Regions from separate parts of the Streptomyces sp. NPDC058284 genome, predicted to be linked through region 2. Evidence: riboswitches for the same ligand, from Rfam matches in the RefSeq annotation. Region 2 holds a riboswitch; each other region holds the start of a gene.
What was found. A riboswitch is a leader RNA that binds a small molecule or an ion and turns the genes downstream of it on or off. The one in region 2 is predicted to bind cobalamin.
Positions count from the first base shown of each region.

Region 1: another riboswitch for cobalamin. It lies ahead of cobN (cobaltochelatase subunit CobN); the one in region 2 lies ahead of ACFVYR_RS21980 (ABC transporter substrate-binding protein).
Region 3: another riboswitch for cobalamin. It lies ahead of ACFVYR_RS13280 (ABC transporter substrate-binding protein); the one in region 2 lies ahead of ACFVYR_RS21980 (ABC transporter substrate-binding protein).
Region 4: another riboswitch for cobalamin. It lies ahead of metE (5-methyltetrahydropteroyltriglutamate--homocysteine S-methyltransferase); the one in region 2 lies ahead of ACFVYR_RS21980 (ABC transporter substrate-binding protein).

Region 1 covers NZ_JBHVYE010000051.1:3,788-7,247, forward strand. Annotated here, with positions in the region: gene ACFVYR_RS36900 (cobalamin biosynthesis protein CobG) at 1-1,085, opposite strand, end outside; cobalamin riboswitch at 1,206-1,325, shown strand; gene cobN (cobaltochelatase subunit CobN) at 1,363-3,460, shown strand, end outside.
Region 2 covers NZ_JBHVYE010000015.1:174,008-177,467, reverse strand. Annotated here, with positions in the region: gene ACFVYR_RS21990 (amino acid permease) at 4-1,506, shown strand; gene ACFVYR_RS21985 (Mov34/MPN/PAD-1 family protein) at 1,594-2,016, shown strand; cobalamin riboswitch at 1,989-2,141, shown strand; gene ACFVYR_RS21980 (ABC transporter substrate-binding protein) at 2,186-3,169, shown strand; gene ACFVYR_RS21975 (FecCD family ABC transporter permease) at 3,328-3,460, shown strand, end outside.
Region 3 covers NZ_JBHVYE010000007.1:243,290-246,749, forward strand. Annotated here, with positions in the region: gene ACFVYR_RS13270 (helix-turn-helix domain-containing protein) at 161-1,042, shown strand; gene ACFVYR_RS13275 (VOC family protein) at 1,192-1,569, shown strand; cobalamin riboswitch at 1,588-1,773, shown strand; gene ACFVYR_RS13280 (ABC transporter substrate-binding protein) at 1,839-2,903, shown strand; gene ACFVYR_RS13285 (FecCD family ABC transporter permease) at 2,951-3,460, shown strand, end outside.
Region 4 covers NZ_JBHVYE010000028.1:54,113-57,572, forward strand. Annotated here, with positions in the region: gene ACFVYR_RS30470 (hypothetical protein) at 1-766, shown strand, start outside; partial or broken gene ACFVYR_RS30475 (GNAT family N-acetyltransferase) at 760-1,140, opposite strand; cobalamin riboswitch at 1,318-1,554, shown strand; gene metE (5-methyltetrahydropteroyltriglutamate--homocysteine S-methyltransferase) at 1,717-3,460, shown strand, end outside.

The sequences.
Region 1 (3,460 bases), on a different contig from region 2:
GGCAGCACGAAGCCGCGCCACGGGGTGACGCGCAGCTCGTCGGCGGGCAGCGGGAGGAGGGCCCGCCACTGGGCCGCGGTGACACGGCCGAGGGGTGCGTTGACGACCACGGCGTGACCCGTGACGCCGGGGACGGGTGGGGCGGCGACGGACATTCCCCGGGCAGCGACCGGCATCTCCCGGGCACCAACCGGCATCTCCGGGGCCGTGACCGGCATCTCCGGGGCGGCGCCCGGCGACTCCGGGGCGCCGACAGGCATCCCCGGAACCGCGACCGGATCCGCCGCGACCCCCGCCCGCGTCAGCGCCCGCGCCACCTCCACCCGCTGCCCGTCGGGAAGCTCCCGTACCCGCCAGGCCCCGTTGCCCGCCTCGCGCGCGGCGTCGAGGAAGGCGCGGGCCGCCGCGAGGGCGGCGCGGGGGGCGTCGGCGCCTGCGACCCGGAAGGCGTGCCTCCCGAGGCGTACGACGGCCGTTCCACCGGAGCGCACCGCCCCACCGGATCGCACCGCGCGACCCGCACCTGCCGTCCCGTCCGCCCCCACCGCCCCGTCCGATTCTGCGATCAAGGTCACATCCGCGCCGAGGCCCGCCACGTCCCCGCGCCCGTCGTCCAGGGCGAACAGGAAGCGGCCGGAGAGCGCGGTCGTCCACTCCTCCGCGCAGAGGAGTCCGTCCAGCTCGCGGGCCCACAACTGCACGTCGGCGTGGCCGAGTCCGTCGGTTCCCGCGAGCGGCGATGCCACCACGTTCCGCACGCGTTCGTGCCGCTCGGAAGGCAGCAGGCCCGCGTCCGCGAGCAGGTGGGAGAGTTCGCCGCCGCACGCCTCGCCGAGGCCGCGCAGCTCGATGTTGCCGCGCGAGGTGACGCTGAGGTTCCCGTCCGCGAGACGCTCCGCCGCGACTCCGAGCGCGGTCGCCTGACGGGCCGTCAAAAGGCCGCCGGGCAGGCGGAGTCGGGCGAGCCTGCCGTCGTCGGCGAGGTGCAGGCGAAGGGCACCGGGGCAGGCGTCGCCCCGGTCGCGTATGAGGGATTCGCCCTGGTCTGGGGAGGGAGCTCGGGTGGGCGGCATGGCGGCGAGCATACCCACGCGGTTCCGGCCGGTCGCCTCCCGAGACGGGCCGTCCCGGCAGGTGGCCGCACCGCTCGCGGCGGGCAGGACTTACTATGCAGGCGGCGGGCTACCTAGTCCGTCGACGCCAGCGACGGCGTGGGTCCACCAGGACCCTGGGGAGGAAGCCCGGTGCGAATCCGGCGCGGTCCCGCCACTGTGAGCCCCACCCGCGTGGGGTGAGCCAGGAACTCCTGCCGTCCATACGACCACCCGGGGCGCGGACACCCCGAGGAAGGCCTGCGCCCGCATGCTTCTGCTGTTGTCGACCTCCGACACCGACCTGCTCAGCGCCCGCGCGGCGGGAGGCCCGGTCGACTACCGGTTCGCCAACCCCTCCCGCCTGGACCTGGACACTCTTCCCGGCCTGCTCGACGGCGTCGACCTCGTCGTCGTACGCCTCCTCGGCGGCGTACGCGCCTGGCAGGACGGCCTGGACCAGCTCATCGCCACCGGCCTCCCGGTCGTCGTGCTCACCGGTGAACAGGCCCCCGACGCCCAGCTGATGGCCTCCTCCACCGTGCCGATCGGCATCGCCGCCGAGGCGCACGCCTACCTCGCGCACGGCGGCCCCGCCAACCTGGAGCAGCTGGCCCGCTTCCTCTCCGACACCGTGCTGCTCACCGGCCACGGTTTCGAGCCGCCCGCGCCCGCGCCGTCCTGGGGCCCGCTGGAGCGCACCGCGCGACCCGTCGAGGGGCCGACGGTGGCGGTGCTCTACTACCGCGCCCACCACATGAGCGGCAACACCGCGTTCGTCGACGACCTGTGCAGCGCCATCGAGGACGCGGGCGCCCGCCCGATGCCGCTGTACGTGGCTTCGCTGCGCGCCCCCGAGCCGGAGCTGATCGACGAGCTGCGGGCCGCCGACGCCATCGTGACGACGGTCCTCGCGGCGGGCGGCACCAAGCCCGCGCAGGCGTCGGCGGGCGGCGACGACGAGTCGTGGGACGCGGGCGCGCTGACCGGCCTCGACGTGCCGATCCTCCAGGCGCTCTGCCTGACCGGGTCGCGCTCGGCCTGGCAGGACAACGACGAGGGCGTGTCGCCGCTGGACGCCGCGAGCCAGATCGCCGTCCCGGAGTTCGACGGCCGCCTCATCACGGTGCCCTTCTCCTTCAAGGAGATCGACGAGGACGGGCTCCCCGCATACGTGGCGGACGCCGAGCGCGCGGCCCGCGTCGCCGGGATCGCCGTGCGGCACGCGCGTCTGAAGCACATCCCGGCCGCCGACAAGCGCCTGGCCCTGGTGCTCTCCGCGTACCCGACGAAGCACTCCCGCATCGGCAACGCGGTCGGCCTCGACACCCCCGCGTCCGCCGTGGCGCTCCTGCGCCGGCTGCGCGCCGAGGGGTACGACTTCGGCCCCGAGGCCGACATCCCCGGCCTGGTCTCCGGTGACGGCGACGAGCTGATCCGCGCGCTCATCGACGCGGGCGGCCACGACCAGGAGTGGCTGACCGAGGAGCAGCTCGCCGCCAACCCGGTCCGCATCCCCGCCGCCGACTACAAGCGGTGGTACGCGACGCTCCCCGCCGAGCTGCGCGAGTCCGTCGAGGGCCACTGGGGTCCGCCGCCCGGCGAGATGTTCCTCGACCGCTCGCGCGTGGGCAACGGCGGCGACCCGGAGGGCGACATCGTGCTCGCCGCCCTGCGCCGCGGGAACCTCCTCATCCTCATCCAGCCGCCGCGCGGCTTCGGCGAGAACCCGATCGCGATCTACCACGACCCCGATCTGCCGCCCTCGCACCACTACCTGGCGGCCTACCGCTGGATCGCCGCGCCCGCCGCCGACGGCGGTTTCGGCGCCGACGCGATGATCCACCTCGGCAAGCACGGCAACCTGGAGTGGCTGCCGGGCAAGAACGCGGGCCTCTCCGCGGCCTGCGGCCCCGACGCCGCGCTCGGCGACCTGCCCCTGATCTACCCCTTCCTGGTCAACGACCCGGGCGAGGGCACCCAGGCCAAGCGCCGCGTGCACGCCACGCTCATCGACCACCTGGTGCCGCCGATGGCGCGCGCCGACTCCTACGGCGACATCGCGCGCCTGGAGCAGCTCCTCGACGAGTACGCCCAGATCAGCTCCATGGACCCGGCGAAGCTGCCCGCGATCCGCGCGCAGATCTGGACGCTCATCCAGGCCGCCAAGCTCGACCACGACCTGGGCCTCGAGGACCGTCCGGACGACGACGGATTCGACGACTTCCTGCTGCACGTCGACGGCTGGCTCTGCGAGATCAAGGACATGCAGATCCGCGACGGTCTGCATGTGCTCGGCAGCGCCCCGGCCGGCGCCGACCGCGTCAACCTCGTCCTCGCGATCCTGCGGGCCCGCCAGATCTGGGGCG
Region 2 (3,460 bases):
ACCATGACCTCAGTGCAGGTCGAAGAGCACCACGACGAGCACGGCGGCAGTGGGGTCGTGCAGGGTTCGTCCGGCGAGGGCGAGGGGTATCAGCGCGGGCTCGGGGCCCGGCAGATCCAGATGATCGCGATCGGCGGTGCCATCGGCACCGGCCTGTTCCTCGGCGCGGGCAAGGCCATTCACAAGGCGGGGCCCAGCCTCATCCTGGCGTACGCCATCGCGGGCCTCGTCATCTTCTTCATCATGCGGGCGCTCGGCGAGCTCCTCATGTACCGGCCCGTGTCCGGCTCCTTCTCGGAGTACGCACGCGAGTTCATGGGCCCGTTCTTCGGCTTCGTGACCGGCTGGACGTACTGGCTCTTCTGGGTCGTCACCGGCATCACGGAAGTCACCGCGGCCGCCCAGTACATGCAGTACTGGACCCACGACTCCTTCCCGCAATGGGCGTACGCGCTCGTCTTCACCGTCATCCTGTACGGCGCGAACCTCATCTCCGTGAAGCTCTTCGGCGAGCTGGAGTTCTGGTTCTCGATGGTCAAGGTCACCGCCATCATCGGCATGATCCTGATCTGCGTCGGCATCCTCACCATCGGCTTCTCCGACGCCGGTGACACCGCCTCCGTGACCCACCTGTGGGACGAGGGCGGCTTCTTCCCCAACGGCATCGGCTCCACGCTGATGACGCTCCAGATCGTGATGTTCGCCTTCCTCGCCGTCGAGCTCGTCGGCGTCACCGCGGGCGAGTCCAAGGACCCGAAGACCGTCCTGCCCAAGGCCATCAACACCGTGCCGTGGCGCATCGCCGTCTTCTACGTCGGCGCGCTCATCATGATCCTGTCGGTCGTCCCGTGGACGACGTTCAAGCCCGATGTCTCGCCGTTCGTCGCCGCCTTCGAGAAAATGGGCCTCGGCGTCGGCGCCGCCATCGTGAACTTCGTGGTCCTCACCGCCGCGCTCTCCTCCTGCAACTCCGGCATGTACTCCACCGGCCGCATGCTGCGCGACCTGGCGCTCAACGGCCAGGGCCCGAAGTTCTTCACCAAGCTCACGAAGAACGGCCTGCCGCTGATCGGCACCACGGCCTCCGCCGCGTGCATGCTGGTCGGCGTCTGGATCAACTACCAGTGGCCCGGCAAGGCGTTCACCTACGTCGTCTCCTTCGCGACCATCTCCGGCATGTGGGCCTGGATCATGATCCTCGCCTGCCAGATCCGCTACCGCCGCAAGGCCGACCGCGGCGAGCTGCCGCAGTCCACCTTCCGGGCGCCCGGTGCCCCGTACACCAGCTGGTTCGCGCTGCTCTTCATCGGCATGGTCATCGTGATGATGGGCATCGACAAGGACAACCGTGTCTCGCTGTACGCCGCCCCGGTCTGGGCCGCGATCCTGACGGTGTCGTACCTGGTGCTCAAGAGCCGCAACCCGCAGGCGGCCGCCTTCAACAAGCGCAAGACCGCCGTCGACGGCTCGGTCACCGCCGACAGCACGCCGGTCGGGAAGGACTGACACCGCTTCCCAGAGCGTTGTCCAGCATTCGGGCCCGCCCGTACCACACTTCGGTACGGCGCGGGCCCTCTGCTTATCCTGACTCCCATGCTGACCCTCACCCAGGCCCTCCACGACCAGATCGTCGCGCACGCGCGCCAGGACCACCCCGACGAGGCCTGCGGCGTCGTCGCGGGCCCGGCGGGCACCGGCCGCCCCGAGCGGTTCATCCCCATGCTGAACGCCGCGCGCTCGCCCACGTTCTACGAGTTCGACTCGGGTGACCTGCTGAAGCTCTACCGCGAGATGGACGACCGCGACGAGGAGCCGGTGATCGTCTACCACTCGCACACGGCCACCGAGGCCTACCCCTCGCGCACCGACATCACCTACGCCAACGAGCCCGGCGCCCACTACGTCCTGGTCTCCACGGCGGACACCGACGGCGCGGGCCCCTTCCAGTTCCGCTCGTACCGCATCGTGGACGGCGAGGTCACCGAAGAAGAGGTAAAGGTCGTACAGGCATACTGATCTTTACCAACGAGGGCGGCAGGAGCCAGGAAGCCGGTGCGAACCCGGCACGGTCCCGCCACTGTGACCCCACCCCATAGTCGGGGCGGGGGAGTCAGGAACTGACCTGCCGCCTTCCTCCCACGCAACGCAGGGGACGCGGAAATCCCCTGGAGGAGGCAGTCCCGTCATGCCCCGGTCCCACCGGCCCCTGCGCGCCCTCGTCACGGCCGCCCTGCTCGCCCCGCTCGCCGCCTGCTCCACCTCGGCGGCGGACGACGACTCCGGGCCCGCCGCCAAGGCCGCCGGATTCCCGTACACCGTCACCAACTGCGGCGTGCGGACGACGTACGACGCACCCCCGAAGCGCGCCGTCACCATGAACCAGCACGCCACCGAAGTGATGCTGGAACTCGGCCTGAAGGACCGGCTGGCCGGTACCGCCTACCTCGACGACGAGGTCCTGCCGAAGTACAAGAAGGCGTACGAGTCGATCCCGGTGCTCGCCAAGGAGTACCCCTCCTACGAGAAGCTGCTCTCCGCCAACCCCGACTACGTGTACGGCGGTTACGCGAGCGCCTTCCTCGCCGGTGACGGACGCAGCCGCTCGGCCCTCGCCAAGTCCGGCATCGACAGCCGCCTCAACATCGAGGGCTGCGCCGGGCACCCCGTCTCCATGGACGACGTCTACCGCGAGGTCCGCGAGGTCGGCGCCACGTTCGGGGTGCGGGCGCGGGCCGAGAAATGGGTGAGCGCCGCCCGCCGTGAACTGGCCGCCACCGCGGAGAAGTCACGGTCCCGGTCCAAGGGTGAGAAGCCCCGCTCCGTCTTCGTCTACGACAGCGGCGACAAGACCGCGTTCACGGCGGGCGGCCGGGGCATCGGCAACGACATCATCGAGCGGGCGGGCGGCCACAACGTCTTCGCCGACGTCGACAAGTCCTTCACCGACGCGTCCTGGGAGAAGGTCGTCGAGCGCAAGCCCGAAACGATCCTGACCCTCGACTACGGCGCCATGACCGTCACCCAGAAGAAGAAGCGCCTCCTCGACGACCCGGCCCTCCAGGACGTCCCCGCCATCAAGAACGAGAGCTTCGCGGTCCTGCGCCTGTCGGACGTGGTCACGGGCGTACGAGCACCGGAGGCGGTGAGGAAGCTGGCGGCGCAGCTGTGAGCCGGACCATTCAGCGCGTGGGTCGGATCACCCAGCCCGTGGGGCGGATCATCCAGCGCGTGGGGCGGACCACCCAGCCCGCGGGGCGGATCATCCAGCCCGTCCGGCGTTTGAGGACGAGCCCGAAGGGCGATGGGCCGAGCTCACGGGGGCGGCACCTGACGATACTGACCGTCCTCACCGCAACCCTGGCGGCCACCGCCCTCGCCGGTCTCGCACTCGGCTCCGTGCGGATCCCCCCGGCCCACGTCATGGAGATCCTCACCGGCAGAGCGGAACCCTCCCCGTTCA
Region 3 (3,460 bases), on a different contig from region 2:
GGCGGTCATTGCCCATGATCGAAGTCACCGTGAAGCGGGGGCATGGGGAAGGTGAACGGGGGGTAGTGGGAGGGGGCGCCGTGACCGCACGGCGCCCGGAGCTGCCGGAACCTTCAGGAGCTGCCGCGACCCGCCCGGTCCACCGCGCATACTGGTTCCCATGGGCTCCCGTGAGTTCGTCCGGGCCGTGCCGAGGCTCGACGGCCCGCTCGACGGCATGGTCGTCTCCGCGGTCGGCTACCGCACCGCGGGACAGCGCCCCGCCCTGCACCGCGGCCTGCCCTCGCCGTATCTGACGGTGATCTTCTCCCTCGACGGGCCCATCACCACCGGCGACTCCCCAGGCCGGGCGACGGGACCGGACGCGGCGCGCACCGACATCGTGGTGGGCGGCCTGCACCAGAGCCCCGCGTACGTCGTCCAGCCCGAGCACGAGGCGGGTATCCAGCTCGCCGTGCATCCCCTCGCGGCCCGCGCGCTCCTCGGCCTGCCCGCCGCCGAACTCACCGGTCAGCTGGTCATCGGCGGCACCGACGTGCTCGGCGACCACGCGGCCGACGTCCGCGAGCGGCTGTGTGAGCTGGACGACTGGACGGACCGTTTCGCCCACCTGTCCGCGTACCTGCGGCGGCTCGCCTGCGTCGACCGCCCCATGGGAGCCGTACGCCCGGAGGTCGCCGAGGCCTGGGCGTGGCTGGCCCGGCACCGCGGCGCGGGGACTCTGGGCGGCCTGTCCCGGCACGTCGCGCTGAGCGAACGCAGGCTGACCGCGCTGTTCCGCGCCGAGACGGGCCTGAGCCCGAAGCAGGCCGCACGCCTGATGCGCTTCCAGCACGCCAAGGCCGTCGTGACCCGCGCCGTCGCGGCGGGCGGACCCCCGGACCTCGCCCGGGTCGCGGCCGGCACCGGCTACTACGACCACTCCCACCTCGTCCGTGACTTCCGGCAGTACACCGGAGTGAGTCCCACCCGCTGGCTGGCCGAAGAGTGCCGGAATATCCAAGCCGGGGCGCACGGTACGGGCGAAGACTCGAAGCCATGAACACCACACCGAACCCGAGCTCGAACCCGAACGTCACGCCGGCCCCGAAGCCGGACCTCACACCGGCCCCGAACCCCGCGCCGAACCCCGCGCCGGGTGCCGCCGAGGGTGACCGCCTCACCACACCCCCTCCCGCCGTCTGGCCGGGCGTGCAGGCCCAGGACGCCCCCGCGCTGATCGACTTCCTCGTCGACACCGTCGGCTTCCTGCGCACCGCCGTGTACGAGGACGGGGGCCGCGTCGCCCACGCCCAGCTCGACTGGCCCGAGGGCGGCGGCATCATGCTCGGCTCGTACGACCCGGAGGCCGCGGCCACCTGCGGCAAACCCGGCACCGGGGGCGCCTACGTCGTCACGGCCCGGGTGGACGACCTGTACCGGCGCCTCACCGGGGCGGGCGTGAAGATCACCGCCGAGATCGAGGACAAGCCCTACGGCAGCCGCGAGTTCGGCATCGAGGACCCGGAGGGAAACCGCTGGTCGTTCGGCACCTACCGAGGCGAGCCGAGGCCCGCACCGACCACGTGAGGGCGGGTGACAGGTGCGTGATAACTTGCGCAAGCCAGTCAAACCCACACCTGGGCCAGGGAATCCGGTGCAAATCCGGAACTGACGCGCAGCGGTGAGGGGGACGGGCGGGGCCACGGCCACTGGGTGTCTCCGGACGCCCGGGAAGGCGCCCCGCCCGGTCGATCCCGAGTCCGAAGACCTGCTGGCGCCTCCGCTCGCACACCGGGCGACGGAGGTCGTGACGCAGGCCAGGCTCCGCGTATGAGCCGCGAGACCCAAGGGATCACGTGTCCTCGACAGCCCGTACCGCCGCTCTCCGTACAGCCGCCCTCCTCTGTGCCGGTCTGCTCACGCTCACCGCGTGCGGCGACGGCTCCGCACGCAACGCCGCGCACTCCGGGGGCGGGAGCGCCGACGGCTATCCGGTCACGGTCACCTCCTGCGGCAAGGAGGCGAAGGTCGAGGCGCCGCCCCGGCGGGCCGTCTCCCTCGACCAGGGGTCCACGGAGATCCTGCTCTCCCTCGGCCTCGCCGACCGGATGGCCGGCACCGGCACCTGGACCGACCCGGTCCTGAAGAACCTGGCGAAGGACAACGCGAAGGTGGAGCGGCTCGCCGACCGCTACCCGTCGCTGGAGAAGGTCCTCGCCAAGGAGCCGGACTTCGTCAGCGCCTCCTTCCTCTACACGGTCGGCAAGGGCGGCGTCGCCGACCGTACGAAGTTCACCGAGCTGGGCGTGCCCGTCTACGTCTCGCCCACCGACTGCGCGGGCAAGGACAACGACGACGGCGACGGTGACGGCAAGCGCGTCAAGACCCTCACCATGGACAGCGTCTACGGCGAGATCCGCGACCTCGCGAAGGTCTTCGACGTCGAGAAGCGCGGCGAGAAGCTGATCGCCGGACTGAAGCGGCGGGTCGCGAAGGCCACCGGGCACGTCGACAAGGCCGCCGCCTCGGACACCCGCCTCATGTACTGGTTCGCCAACTCCGACGCGCCGTACATGGCGGGCTGCTGCGGCGCCCCCGGCATCATCACCCGCGAACTCGGCGCCAAGAACGTCTTCGACGACACCCGTGAGGAGTGGCCCCAGATCAACTGGGAGACCGTCGCCGACCGGGACCCCGACGCCATCGTCCTCGGCGACCTCACGCGCAAGTCCCAGTCCGCGGAGAGCGCCGCGGCGAAGATCAGGTTCCTGGAGACGAACCCGGCGACGAAGAACCTGACCGCCGTGAAGAAGAAGCGGTACGTGCTACTCAGCGGCCAGGCCATGAACCCCACGATCCGCACGGTCGACGGCATCGAACAGGTCGCGGCCGCGCTGCGGAAGTTCGGACTCCGCAAGTGACGCAGGCGGCGGAGGGCGGGGGCGGGAGTACGGCCGCGGGAACGGGGATCGGTACCGGCACGGGCACGGACATCAGTACGGACACGGGCACCGGCACGGAGGGGCCCGCACCCGGCGCCGTACACCCGGAACCCCTGCACGGCCCGCGCCCGGGCCCGCACCCGGGCCTGCGCGTGGGACTGCGCGGGGGCTTGCGCCTGGCCCTGCTCTGCCTGGCCGGTCTCGCCGCGCTCGTCCTCTCCGTGTCCGTGGCCGTCACCATCGGCCCCGCCGACATCTCCGTGCCCGACGTATGGTCGACCGTCGCCGCCCACCTCGGCTGGGGCGAGACCCCGCTCACCCCGATCAGGGACGGCATCGTCTGGAACCTGCGGATGCCGCGCACGCTGCTCGCCGCGGTCTGCGGCGCGGGCCTCGCGGTCTGCGGCGCCGTGATGCAGTCGCTGCTCCGCAACCCGCTCGCCGACCCCTTCGTGCTCGGGGTGTCGTCCGGCGCGTCCACCGGAGCAGTCGCGGTCGTCGTGCTCGGCGTCGGCGGGGGAGCGGTGTCGGTGTCG
Region 4 (3,460 bases), on a different contig from region 2:
CTTCTACTTCGGCTGGGCGAGCACCGACGCCGAGACCAGGGCGCTCGGGCTGCGCGACACCGTCTTCCACTTCTCCACCAGCGACTACCTGCTGCGCAGCGTCGGCGCTCTCTACCTCCCCGCCTGGCTGGCCGCGGGCCTCGCGCTCGGCACGCTCGGGCTGCTGCGCCGGGCCGCGAGCGAACCGGAACGGCTCGCCCGCGCCGTGCGGGTGCTGCGGTTCGCCTGGGCGGTGCCCGTCGCGCTCGTACCGCTGTATCCGCTCAGCCCCTGGCTGTTCGACCTGCTGCTGCCGCTCGCCGCGATCGGCGGCTTCTCCCTCAGCGCGTACGCCCGCACCCGGGAACGTCGTGACCTGCGGCTCTGGGGGCTCACACTGTTCATCTGCGTCCTGTCACTGTTCTGGGCCGTGTCGTCGTACGCGGCGATCGCCGGCCGGGGCCGTGCGGAGCTGACCGAGCGGACCCTGCGCGATGAGTTCCCCGCGGTCGTCGTCTTCAGTGCGAAGGACCTGATGATCCGGGGCGGCGGCAGTTGCTACCGTCGCGTCACCGACAAGGGGAGCCAGTACGCGTACGAGTACGCCGGTCTGCGCCTGTTCCACGTCTCCGGGGACCGGATCTTCCTCGTCCCCCGCGACTGGTCCCCCGGGGACGGCACCCTCTACGTCCTCAAGGAGGGGGCGGGTCAGCGCGTCGATCTGCTCAGCGGGGCCGGTCGCCGGGCGCGGGAGTGCCGGGCGCAGCCGGAGGCCGGTGCTCAATAGGCGAAGCCGAACGGCGGTCGCGCGGCGGGCGAGGCGTGTTCGGTGAACCGGCCGCAGGAGCGGAACCCCAGGCGGCGGTAGACCGGTTCGCCGTCGGTGGATGCCTGGCGGCCGGCGTGGACGTACTCCTGGTCGCGGGCGGTGTGCAGGGCGGCGAGGGCGACGGCGCCGCCGTATCCGCGGCCGCGGTGGGCGGCCAGGGTGCAGATGTGGTAGATCCCGGCGACGCCCGCGTGCAGGAAGACCTCGGCGCAGCAGACCGCGCGGCCTCCCGCGTAGCCGACCAGGAAGCGGGCCGGGCAGCCCGGGTCGAGTACCTGGCGCGCGGCCCGGTCGGAGAAGTCGCGCACGGTGGTGGCGGGCGGGGTCCAGTTCTCGGTGACGTGTGCAGCTTGCCAAAGGGCGCGCGCGGGCCCGCGCGACAAGGAGTCGCGCGGCCGAACATCGCCGTCGCTTTCCCGCCCGCCGCGCCGGCGAAGCGTCCACGGCACGTGTTCCTCCTCACCGTCCGAATGCCGAGGGTGACCCGGAACAGCGGTCGGCGGCCCCGTATGGTGATCGGTGCAGCTGGTTCGCCCCGTCCGCCAGACGGGAGCGTCGCAAGAGGGAACCCGGTGTGAATCCGGGACTGCCCCGCAGCGGTGAGCGGGAACGACCGCCGTCACACGCACTGGAACCGCGAGACCGGTTCTGGGAAGCGACGGCCAGTAGGTGTCCGCCCGCCTTCTTCCGAAGGCAGTGGACGAGGCCCGCGAGTCCGAAGACCTGCCCGCTGTCCGCGCCCGAACCATTCGTGCGCGGATATCCCGGTGACCTCGTGGGCGGGTCGGCGTGCATACCAGACGGGCGACCGCGCCGACCGCGCGCTCCCGGCCCGTCCGGTCCGTCGCCCTTCGCGCTCTCGTCCCGTCTCCGGGATCTCAGGGATTCATCTCGCGAAGGAGATCTCCGTGACCACCAAGCCCGCAGCCGCGGCAGCACGGGCCACCGTGTACGGCTACCCCCGTCAGGGTCGTGACCGCGAACTCAAGAAGGCGATCGAGGGCTACTGGAAGGGCCGCGTCACCGCGGACGCCCTCGCGGCCACCGCCGCCGGGCTTCGCCGCTCGAACTGGCGCGAACTCGCCGACGCCGGCATCGACGAAGTCCCGACCGGCGACTTCTCGTACTACGACCACGTCCTTGACACCACCGTCATGGTCGGCGCCGTCCCCGAGCGTCACCGCACCGCGGTCGAGAGGGACGCGCTCGACGGCTACTTCGCGATGGCGCGCGGCACCCAGGACGTGGCGCCGCTGGAGATGACGAAGTGGTTCGACACCAACTACCACTACCTGGTGCCGGAGTTGGGGCCCGGCACCGTCTTCCGTGCCGACTCCACCAAGCAGGTCACCGAGTTCGGGGAGGCCCATGCGCTGGGCCTCTCGGCGCGCCCCGTCCTCGTCGGCCCCGTCACCTACCTGCTGCTCGCCAAGCCCGCACCCGGGGTGGCCGCCGACTTCGACCCGCTGACCCTCCTCGACCGTCTCCTGCCGGTGTACGCCGAGGTGCTCGCCGACCTCCGCGCCGCGGGCGCCGAGTGGGTCCAGCTCGACGAGCCCGCGCTCGTCCAGGACCGTACGCGGGCCGAACTGAACGCGGCCGAGCGCGCCTACCGCAACCTCGGCGCCCTCACCGACCGGCCCAAGCTCCTCATCGCCTCGTACTTCGACCGGCTCGGCGACGCCCTTCCCCTGCTCGCCAAGGCCCCGGTCGAGGGCCTCGCCCTCGACTTCACCGATGCGGCGGCCGCCAACCTCGACGCGCTCGCCGCCGCCGGCGGGCTGCCCGGCAAACGGCTGGTCGCGGGGGTCGTCAACGGCCGCAACATCTGGGTCGACGACCTGGAGAAGTCCCTGGCCACCCTCGGCACCCTGCTCGGCCTGGCCGACCGTGTCGACGTGGCCGCCTCCTGCTCCCTCCTCCACGTCCCCGTCGACGCCACCCTGGAACGGGACATCGAGCCGCAGATCCTGCGCTGGCTGGCCTTCGCCCGCCAGAAGACCACCGAGATCGTGACGCTCGCCCGGGGCCTGGCCCGGGGCACCGACACGATCTCCACCCAACTCGCCGCCAACCGCGCCGATCTGGCGTCCCGGGCAGGCTCCCCCATCACCCGCGACCCGGCCGTCCGCGCCCGGGCCGGCGCCGTCACGGAGGCCGACGCCCGCCGCTCCCAGCCCTACCCCGAGCGCGCGGCGGCCCAGCGCGCCGCCCTCGGCCTCCCACTGCTGCCGACCACCACCATCGGCTCCTTCCCGCAGACCACCGAACTGCGCACGGCCCGCGCCGATGTGCGGGCGGGACGGATCGACGCCGCCGGGTACGAGGAGCGCGTCAGGGCCGAGATCCAGGAGGTGATCTCCTTCCAGGAGAAGACGGGCCTCGACGTCCTGGTGCACGGCGAGCCCGAACGCAACGACATGGTGCAGTACTTCGCCGAGCAGCTCACCGGCTACCTCGCCACGCAGCACGGCTGGGTCCAGTCGTACGGCACCCGCTATGTGCGTCCGCCGGTCCTCGCCGGTGACATCTCGCGACCGGAGCCGATGACGGTGCGCTGGACGACGTACGCCCAGTCCCTGACGGAGCGCCCCGTCAAGGGCATGCTCACGGGCCCCGTCACCATGCTCGCCTGGTCCTTCGTCCGTGACG